3 regions of the Streptomyces sp. NPDC005761 genome follow, and region 3 is predicted to be linked to each of the others. Evidence: riboswitches for the same ligand, from Rfam matches in the RefSeq annotation. Region 3 holds a riboswitch; each other region holds the start of a gene.

What was found. Region 3 has a riboswitch for cobalamin ahead of ABZ434_RS28410 (cobalamin biosynthesis protein). Riboswitches for the same ligand answer to the same signal wherever they lie in the genome.
Region 1: another riboswitch for cobalamin. It lies ahead of ABZ434_RS20610 (ribonucleoside-diphosphate reductase subunit alpha); the one in region 3 lies ahead of ABZ434_RS28410 (cobalamin biosynthesis protein).
Region 2: another riboswitch for cobalamin. It lies ahead of ABZ434_RS17225 (CbtB-domain containing protein); the one in region 3 lies ahead of ABZ434_RS28410 (cobalamin biosynthesis protein).

What each region holds. Positions count from the first base shown of each region.
Region 1 covers NZ_JBEXXX010000022.1:7,805-11,067, reverse strand. The annotation lists gene ABZ434_RS20610 (ribonucleoside-diphosphate reductase subunit alpha) at 1-1,996, opposite strand, end outside; cobalamin riboswitch at 2,130-2,267, opposite strand; gene ABZ434_RS20605 (GNAT family N-acetyltransferase) at 2,320-2,832, opposite strand; gene mctP (monocarboxylate uptake permease MctP) at 2,951-3,263, opposite strand, start outside.
Region 2 covers NZ_JBEXXX010000016.1:47,349-50,611, reverse strand. The annotation lists gene ABZ434_RS17240 (tetratricopeptide repeat protein) at 1-292, shown strand, start outside; gene ABZ434_RS17235 (GNAT family N-acetyltransferase) at 365-874, shown strand; gene ABZ434_RS17230 (CbtA family protein) at 1,014-1,799, opposite strand; gene ABZ434_RS17225 (CbtB-domain containing protein) at 1,829-2,044, opposite strand; adenosylcobalamin (AdoCbl) riboswitch at 2,090-2,183, opposite strand; gene ABZ434_RS17220 (histidine phosphatase family protein) at 2,307-2,927, shown strand; gene ABZ434_RS17215 (glycoside hydrolase family 15 protein) at 2,987-3,263, opposite strand, start outside.
Region 3 covers NZ_JBEXXX010000040.1:32,523-35,785, reverse strand. The annotation lists gene ABZ434_RS28420 (inorganic phosphate transporter) at 171-1,433, shown strand; gene ABZ434_RS28415 (hypothetical protein) at 1,467-1,700, shown strand; cobalamin riboswitch at 1,852-1,983, shown strand; gene ABZ434_RS28410 (cobalamin biosynthesis protein) at 2,127-3,170, shown strand; gene ABZ434_RS28405 (cobyric acid synthase) at 3,167-3,263, shown strand, end outside.

The sequences.
Region 1 (3,263 bases), on a different contig from region 3:
GCTCGTCCACCAGATACCCGTTGACCTGGAGGAACTCACCGCTGAGCGTCTCGCGCTTGAAGAGATTGGAGACCTGCGGCTCGATGCACTCGTACACACCCGCGATCGAGGCGATCGTCGCGGTCGGCGCGATGGCCAGGAGCAGCGAGTTGCGCATGCCGGTCTCCGCGACCCGGGCGCGCAGGGCGTCCCAGCGCTCCGGCCAGTGGAACTCGGTGTCGTAGTGGTCGGGGTGCAGCACACCGCGGGCGGCACGTGTCTCGGCCCAGGCGGGCAGCGGGCCGGAGCGCTCCGCGAGATCGCAGGACGCCTCGTAGGCGGCGAGCATGATCCGCTCGGAGATCTTCGTCGACAGGGCGCGGGCCTCGGGGGAGTCGAACGGCAGCCGCAGCCGGAAGAAGACGTCCTGGAGGCCCATGGCACCCAGACCCACCGGCCGCCAGCGGGCGTTGGACCGGCCGGCCTGCTCGGTCGGGTAGAAGTTGATGTCCACGACCCGGTCGAGGAAGGTCACGGCGGTGCGGACGGTGGCGTCGAGGCGCTCCCAGTCGATCGTGCCGCCCTCGACGAACGCGCCGAGGTTGACCGAGCCGAGGTTGCAGACGGCCGTCTCGCCGTCGTCCGTGACCTCCAGGATCTCGGTGCACAGGTTCGACGAGTGCACGACGCGGCCCGGCTCGGCGGTCTGGTTCGCGGTGCGGTTGGAGGCGTCCTTGAACGTCATCCAGCCCTGGCCGGTCTGGGCGAGGGTCCGCATCATCCGGCCGTACAGCTCACGGGCCGGCATGGTCTTGCGGGCCAGGCCCTTGGCCTCGGCGGCCCGGTAGGCGGCGTCGAACTCGTCGCCCCAGAGGTCGACCAGTTCGGGCACGTCGGCCGGGGAGAACAGCGACCAGGTGCCGTCCGCGTCCACCCGGCGCATGAACTCGTCGGGGATCCAGTGCGCCAGGTTGAGGTTGTGCGTACGCCTCTGGTCCTCGCCCGTGTTGTCGCGCAGCTCCAGGAACTCCTCGATGTCCGCGTGCCACGTCTCCAGGTAGACGGCGGCGGCGCCCTTGCGCCGGCCGCCCTGGTTGACCGCGGCGACGGAGGCGTCGAGCGTCTTCAGGAACGGCACGATGCCGTTGGAGTGCCCGTTGGTGCCGCGGATCAGCGAACCGCGGGCGCGGATGCGGGAGTACGAGAGACCGATGCCGCCCGCGTGCTTGGACAGGCGCGCCACCTGGTGGTAGCGGTCGTAGATGGAGTCCAGCTCGTCCAGCGGGGAGTCCAGCAGGTAGCAGGAGGACATCTGCGGGTGCCGGGTACCGGAGTTGAAGAGCGTGGGGGAGGAGGGCAGGTAGTCCAGTCGGCTCATCAGCCCGTACAGCGCGGTGACCTCGTCCAGAGCGCGCTCGGAGGTGTCCTCGGCGAGACCGGAGGCGACGCGCAGCATGAAGTGCTGCGGCGTCTCGATGACCTGACGGGTGAGCGGGTGGCGCAGCAGGTAGCGGCTGTGCAGGGTGCGCAGACCGAAGTAGCCGAAGCGGTCGTCGGCGCCGTCGGCGAGCGACCGCCCGACCAGCGCGTCCAGGGCGGCCGCGTGGAGCGTGACGAACTCGGCGGTGCGGTCCGCGATCAGGCCCTCACGGTGCCCGACGGCGACCGAGGCGGAGAACGACGTCGCGCCCTGCCCGGCCGCCTCGTCCGCGATGGTGCGGGTGAGGAGACGGGCGGCGAGCCGGGAGTAGGCGGGGTCCTCGGAGATCAGGCCCGCGGCGGCCTCGGTGGCCAGCGAGCGCAGCTCGGCCTCGTCCGACCGGGCGTTGCGGCCGCGCAGCGCGGCGGCGGCGACGCGTCCGGGGTCGGTGTCGGGCAGATCGGCGGTGAGGTCGGTGAGGGTCCGCAGCAGTGCGGTCCCGGGTCCGTCCTTCGCGGGTCCGCCGGACCGGGCCGCCTCGGCCTCGGCTGCTTCGGACTCGGCCGCTGAAACCGGATCGGCTGGCGCGATGGTCACGCGGTGCTCTCCCTCGCTCGGCTCGGGGCCTTCGGGGAGCGGGGGCAGCCGGGCGGGGCGCGGCAGGGCAGCGCTCCGTGCGGCGTCCACCGGCCCATCCACGAGGCCCGGACGTCTGGGCATCCGGATCGGTCGAGCCGGATGCGCTGTCGGCAGGATCTCGGACTCAGGGGTGCGCAAATGCGCACCGAACACACCGTTGCGGGACAGTTCCGGATTCGCACCGGATTTCCCTGCGGCGACAGCGAGCACGAGCATACATGTGGGGGCTGCCGGATGCGGCAGCCCCCACATGTTGTGTCGTACGTGGCCCCAGCGCGCTCTCACGCCACGGGACGGAGCTCCAGACGGTAGGTCAGCAGCTTCAGGTCGGCGATCGGATTCCAGTCCCTCTCGGGGGTCCGTACGAAACCGAGGCGCCCGTAGATCCGGTGGGCCCCGAGCATCCCCGGCTGCGTCGACAGGACGAGCCCCGTGACCCCCGCGGTGCCCCGTGCGCGGTCGATACAGGCCCGTACGAGCGCCTCGCCCGCCCCGGCGCCACGGGCCTCGTGGGAGACCGCCAGCATCCGGAACTCGGCCTCGTCGGCCGCCGCGATGTCGGCCCACGGGTTGCCCGGCGGGGCGTAGGTGACCCCGCCCAGGACGCGGCCCTCCGCATCGGCGGCCACCAGCACCTCGGCCTCGGCTGCGCGGCGGGGCACGTCGCGCAGCTGCACCAGGTACGGATCGTCGGCGCCGAAGTCCAGGAGGCCGTCGCCGAGATAGGCCTGAGCGGTGATCTCGCCGAGGAGCGCGTGCTCGGCAGGCTCGACCGGCCGGATCGTCATGTCCATACGTGGCAGTGTGCCGCACGCACGGGCCGGGGCCGCAAGGGCTTTTCCGCCCCGGCTCGCGAACGGGCCGCCGCACCCTCGCGGAGGGTGACGGCGGCCCGTTCACGCAGGGCGCAGGTCAGTGACCGCCGGCCGCACCGGCGGTGGCCGGCGGGAGCTCCGTCTTCACACCCGGGTCGCCCGCGTCCGCGGTGTAGTCGCCCGGGGAGGTCTCGTCGACCCCGGCGGGCGCCTTCACGGCGTTCAGGACGAAGGTGAGGACGACGACGACCACGACGTTCAGCACGAAGGCCGTCAGACCGATGTAGCCGATCTCGCCGATGCCCGGGATCTCCTTGGAGGACCCGCCGAAGTGCTTCTGGGTCGGGCTGGCGACCCCGTACGCGGCAGCCGTTCCGTAGACCATGCCGACCGCCCAGCCCGCGAGCAGC
Region 2 (3,263 bases), on a different contig from region 3:
CGAGTCGAAGGAGTACGCGACCGCGGCCAGGATTCTGGGCGGACTCGTCGAGGAGGTTCCGGAGCAGGTCGCGCCCCGGCTGCTGCTGGCGCGGGCCTACTACCACTCGGCGCGGCTCGTCCGGGCGGAGACGGAGCTGCGCGCGGTGCTGGAACTCGACCCGGTCGAGCAGTACGCCCGGCTGATGCTCGGCCGGACGCTGGAGCGTCAGGGCCGACAGGCCGAGGCCGGCACGCAGTTGCGGATGGCGGCCGCGCTGTCCGGGGACTTCACCCCGTCAGGTGGTGCCTGAGCGGCACGCGCACCGGGACGCACCCGGATATCCGGGTGCGTCCCGGACGTGCCCCGTGATACTTCACAGGGCATGACCGACCTCGTCACGCCGCGGCTGATCCTGTCCCCGATGACCGTTGCCGACGCCGAGCAGGTGGCAGCGGGCGAGCCGGCTGACGGTGCCCGCTGGGCTCCGGGCTATCCCTCGCCGGGTGAGTCGAGGGCGGCCCGCCGGTTCCTGGAAACATGCGCCGGCACCGGCGACCCCACTCCGTACGGTTCGTACGCGATACGCCGCCGCGAGGACGGGCTGGTGATCGGTGGAACCGGGTTCCACGGAGCGCCCGACGAGAAGGGCCACGTCACGATCGGTTACGGGCTCGTGGAATCGATGCGGGGTCGGGGGTACGCCTCCGAGGCGCTCCGGGCACTCCTGCGTTTCACCCGCGACCGGGGCGTCGCGTGCGTGCACGGGGACACCGACCTCGACAACGTCGCCTCCCAGTACGTCATGGCCGCGGCGGGCATGCGTCTCGTGAAGCAGGACGCGCAGCTGAAGCACTACCGGATCGACTGGGACGGGTCCGCCGGGCGGGAGTGAGGCGGTTTCCGCGCGCGACAGAGCCCGCCGGGATGTTCCCGGCGGGCTCTGTGCGTGATGTCGGCACCGCGTGCGTCCTGACTGCTCTGCACATGGCACGGCGTCCGGCCCCGGTGACGGGCGGGTGGTGCTCGCGGAATCAGCCGACGGCGGTGGCCGGCCTGTTCGCCTTGCCGTCCTGGGCCGTGACCGTATCCGGTCTCGGCGCCAGCAGCCGCTCGGTGAGATGGCCGAAGACCAGCCCGAAGGTGGTCCAGAGCGTGATCTGCACCGCGAGGGTGGCCAGCCTGAACTCCCAGAGCAGGGACGCCGGGAAGTCCTTTCCGACCTCGTTGAACGACGGCAGGAAGGCGTAGGCCAGCCCGATGACCAGCACATAGCCCGCGGCAGCCGCGACGGAGGCGTTCCAGTTGCCCAGGCGTGGAGCGAGCCGCCTGCCGAGGATGACGGCGGCCACGGCCAGCAGGACGCTCAGCGCGACCATCAGGAAGAACAACGCGGTGCGCCGGCCGATGGTGTCGGGGTTGCCGACCGCCGGCGGATTCGCCGGGTACTTCAGGAACGGCACGATGTACACGGTCAGCAGGGCGGCGCCCGCGACCAGCGCGGCCGTCGCCCGGGGGCCGAACCGTCCCAACCGGCCGAGGGCGTAACAGAAGACGAGTGCCGCGATGCCGCCGACGGCCACGCCGAAGACGAGTACACCGGTGGCGAGGCCGCCGGTGGCCTGCATGCCCCGGCTGACCAGTTCCTCGCCGCCGCCGTGGTCGTGGCCGTGGCTGTGGCTGTGCGCCTCTTCGAGGGCGATGGCCGCGTCCACGCGCGACTCGCCGAGGAAGTACGCCACCGCGAGCGCGAGGGCGCCCGCGACGAGGCCGGCCAGCATGCCGCGGACCAGCAGTGCTCTGACAGATATGGAGTTCATGAGGGATTCCCCTGGATCAGCCGGATGGATCAGTGGCAGGGGAAACCGAGGAGGTGACGTCCGTCGTGGACCCACTCGTGCACGCCTTCGCCCGAGATGAGCGCGGTGGCGCCCTGCTCGGCGCCGACGAAGTACAGCAGGATCAGCATGACGACGCCGAAGAAGACCGCCCAAGGGGCAATGGCCTTCAGCGAGATGGGGGTGATGGCGGGTGTGACTGTCGCGGGGGCAGCAGTCTGTGCCATGGCAGAACCTCCTGGGGGAACACGCGTCCCGATCGTGGTGCCTGAGACGAAGGTGCTGGGTCTGACTTCCCGTACGGGTACGGGTTCACAGTGGCGCGACCGTGCCGGATTCTCACCGGACTTCCGTCACACCCTCGTCGTGTCGTCGCGACCATACCGCTTGGGCGTGACAGCCGCCATGGTGCCCGTGGCCGGCCGGCGGGCCCCGGATGCCATGGTGTGCTTGGCCACGTGGCCACAGTTCAGGGAGTTGAGAGCGGGTATGACGGTACGGGTGATGTTGATCTCACCGGGGATGAACGCCGCACTGCGCGAGGCCCGGTTCGCCGGTGACGCCCCCCTGGACAACGCCGGGCTCGCGCAGGCACGGGCTGCCGCCGGCTCGGTGCCTACCGCGGACCGGTGGCTGCGGGGGCCGTCCCGGCGCTGCACCGCGACCGCGGAGGCTCTCGGGCTGCGGTCGGCCACCGAAGACGCCTTGCGGGACTGGGAGATGGGCCGCTGGACCGGTGCCCGGCTGTCGGAGGTGAGCGCGGGCGAGCCGGACGGGGTGGCGGCCTGGCTTGCGGATCCGGCGGCTGCCCCGCACGGGGGCGAGTCGCTGCTGGAGCTCTGCGCCCGAGTGGGCGCGTGGCTCGACGCCCTGCCCGACCGGGTGCGGGGGCCGGCGGAGGCGGACGTCCACGGGGACAGCGCCGGCCGGGTCCTGGGGGTGGTCGAACCCGGCGTGATCCGGGCCTCGGTCGTCCATGCGCTCGGCCTCCCGCCGCAGGCGTTCTGGCGGCTGGACGTGGCCCCGCTGACCGTGACGGAGCTCGGCGGCAGGTCGGGGCGGTGGAACCTGCGCTGCGGCCGGCCACTCGCACCGGGGGCGAGGATCTGACGGTCGCGGCAGGGCGCGGCGGGGCCCGTCGCCCGGCAGCGTTCTCCTCGCGGGAGCCCTTACCCCGCTCCGCTGCCCCCGTTCGCCGCATTGAGCCTGGCGTCCAGCGTGATGGCGGCGTCGATCAGGGCCAGGTGCGTGAACGCCTGCGGAAAATTGCCCAGTTGGCGCCCTGTGAGGGCGATCTCCTCCGAGTACAGGCCCAGATGGTTGGCGTAGGTGAGCATCTTCTCCAGGACCAGCCGGGCCTGGTCGGTGCGCCCGGCCCGGGCGAGGGCGTCGACGTACATGAACGTACACAGGGAGAAGGTCCCCTCCGAGCCGCGCAGGCCGTCG
Region 3 (3,263 bases):
GGATTCCGGGCCCACACCGGCCCCCACCGGAATCCCGCGGTCACCGGGCGGACGAAGAGGGCAGCGTCCCTCCGGTTGGGGTCACCGCAACGCCCTGCCCAGTTCATCTTCCGTTCACCCGGATTGCCTACGGTCCACGTGCCACTGACGTCGAACGATTGCCTGGGTAAATGGAACACATCACGCTGCTGCTCGCGATTGTGATCGTGACAGCTCTAGTGTTCGATTTCACGAACGGTTTCCACGACACCGCCAACGCGATGGCCACGACCATCTCGACCGGCGCACTCAAACCCAAGACAGCGGTGGCCATGTCCGCCGTTCTCAACCTCGTAGGCGCGTTCCTGTCGGTGGAGGTCGCCAAGACGATCTCCGGCGGGATCATCAACGAAGACGGGCTCAGAACCGAGGTCATCTTCGCGGCGCTCGTCGGCGCCATCCTGTGGAATCTGCTGACCTGGCTGGTCGGCCTGCCGTCCAGCTCCTCCCACGCACTGTTCGGCGGCCTGATCGGCGCCGCGGTGATGTCCGCGGGCTGGTCGTCGGTCGACGGCGGCACCGTCGTCACCAAGGTGCTGCTCCCCGCGGTCGCCGCGCCGGTCGTCGCCGGCCTGGCCGCGCTGCTGGCCACCAAGCTGACGTACCGCATCGGCGGGAAGGTCACGGGCGGCGCCCAGGAGAAGGCCACCGCGAAGGGATACCGCGCCGGCCAGATCGCCTCCGCCGGGCTCGTCTCGCTCGCCCACGGCACCAACGACGCGCAGAAGACCATGGGCATCATCACGCTCGCCCTGGTCACCGGTGGCGTCCTCGCCCCCGGGTCGAATCCGCCGGTCTGGGTCATCGTGTGCGCCGGCCTCGCCATCGCACTCGGCACCTACCTGGGCGGCTGGCGCATCATCCGCACCATGGGCAGCGGTCTGACCGAACTGAAGCCTCCGCAGGGCTTCGCCGCACAGACCAGCGCGGCCACCGTCATCCTGGCCTCTTCGCACCTCGGCTTCTCCCTCTCCACCACCCAGTCGTGCTCCGGTGCCGTCATGGGCGCGGGCCTCGGCCGCAAGGGCGGTGTGGTCCGCTGGTCCACCGCCACGCGGATGTTCGTCGCCTGGGGCCTGACCCTGCCGGCCGCCGGTCTGGTCGGCGCGGGTGCCGAGCTCCTCACCAAGCAGGGCACCTGGGGTGTCGTGGTCGTCGCGGCGCTGCTGGTCGCGGGCTCCGGTGCGATCTGGATGCTGTCGCGCCGCAAGCCCGTCGGGCACGGGGACGTCGCCCCGTCCGACGCCGACGCCGAGCCCGCGGGCGTCGTCACCACCGCCATCGCGGCCGTCAGCCCGCCGCCCACCGCGGCTGCCCAGACCCACGACCTCATGGCGACCATCCCGGCCCCGGCCGGACCGGTCACCGACCCGGCCCGACCCGCCACGGTCTAGGGACCCCAAGAGCTCCGGTAAGGACAGATCCACATGAACATCGACTGGGCAGCCCTCGGCACCGTCTTCGGCGTCTCCCTCGTCGCCACCGTCGCTCTCGTGGGACTCTTCACCCTCGGCATCGTCGGCCTCTCCAAGCAGCCGGAACCGGCCGCGCAGGGTGGTTCCGCAGGCGGATCGCTCATGCTGGCCCGCACCGGCGCGTACGTCTGCTTCGGACTGTGCGCCGCGGCCGTGGCCTACGGCATCTATCTGATCGTCGCCTGAGCCCCACCACTCCCACCCGCATCGGGCCGGCCGCACCTCGTGCGCGTCCGGCCCGATGTGCGTCTCAGCACACCGGACCGTCGCAGGTCAACGGCAAGTTGACGGGCGTTCGCACAGCGTGGTGGACTGCCGGAGCCATTACGGCGACAGCAGAGGAAGCCGGTGCGAATCCGGCGCGGTCCCGCCACTGTCACCGGGGAGCAGTCCCCCACCACGGAAGTCACGGTCCACGCGAGCGGACTGGAAGGCCGGGGGAACTGCGGATCCGGAAGCCAGGAGACTCTCGTCGCCGTCACGTCGAACCAGGGCGCGGACCCTGAGTGAGGACATATCGCCATGCCCGGCCGCCGTGCGTCTCTTCCCGCGTTGCTCCTGCCAGCAATGGCCTGTACGAGGACCCTTCGAGGCGCGACGGCCGGCTGAAGCGTGCGTGCCGATCGCATCTTCGCGTACGGCGCCACGGCCGGTCTGATCGGCGATCTGCTGCTCGGTGACCCGCGCAGGGGGCACCCGGTCGCCGCCTTCGGGCGGGCCGCGGCAGGCGTCGAACGCCGCCTGTGGCGCGACCACCGCGGGTGGGGCGCACTGCACACCCTGGTCTGCGCCGGAGGTGCCGCCGGGGGTGCCGCGCTGGTCTCCCGTGCGCTGCGCCGCCACCCCGCCGCGTCCGTCGCCCTGACCGCCGCCGCCACCTGGGCCGTCGTCGGTGGTACGTCGCTGGGGCGCGAGGCCCGGTCCATCGGTGACGCCCTGGCCGCCGGGGACCTCGAACTGGCCCGTGAGCGGCTGCCGCATCTGTGCGGCCGCGACCCCCAGTCCCTGGACGGTCCGCAGATCGCCCGCGCCGTCGTGGAGTCCGTCGCCGAGAACACCTCGGACGCCGTGGTGGGCGCCCTGGTGTGGGGCGCGCTCGGCGGGATCCCCGGACTCGTCGGCTTCCGGGCCGCCAATACGCTCGACGCGATGGTCGGCCACAAGTCACCCCGCTACCGGCGCTACGGCTGGGCCTCGGCCCGCCTCGACGACCTCATGGGCTGGCCGGGCGCGCGGCTGACCGCTCTGCTCGCCGTGACCGCCGGGGGGCGGCCACGGGGAGCGGCGCACGCCTGGCAGGCGGACGCGGCCAAGCACCCGAGCCCCAACGCGGGGCCGGTGGAGGCCTCGTTCGCGGGGGCGCTCGGCGTGCGGCTCGGCGGGACGCTCGCCTACGACGGCCGGGTCGAGCACCGTCCCGTGCTCAACGGGGGGACGGGCCGCGCGGTGGAGCCCGAGGACATCGAGCGGGCCGTACGGCTGTCGCGCCGGGTGAGCGCGCTGGCCCTCGGCGTCAGCGTGGCGGCCCGGCTCGGCGCGGGGCTCGCGGCTCGGCGGATCGCGGGCGGCCGTGCGCCGATCGCCCGCACCACAGGACTTCGTACCGCAGCACCTCGTACCGCAGCACCTCGACTCTCAGGACGGAGACCGACATGAGCGGCGGACTGCTGGTCGCCGGAACCACCTCGGACGCGGGCAAGAGCGTCGTCACGGCGGGCATCTGCCGCTGGCTGGTGCGCCGGGGCGTGA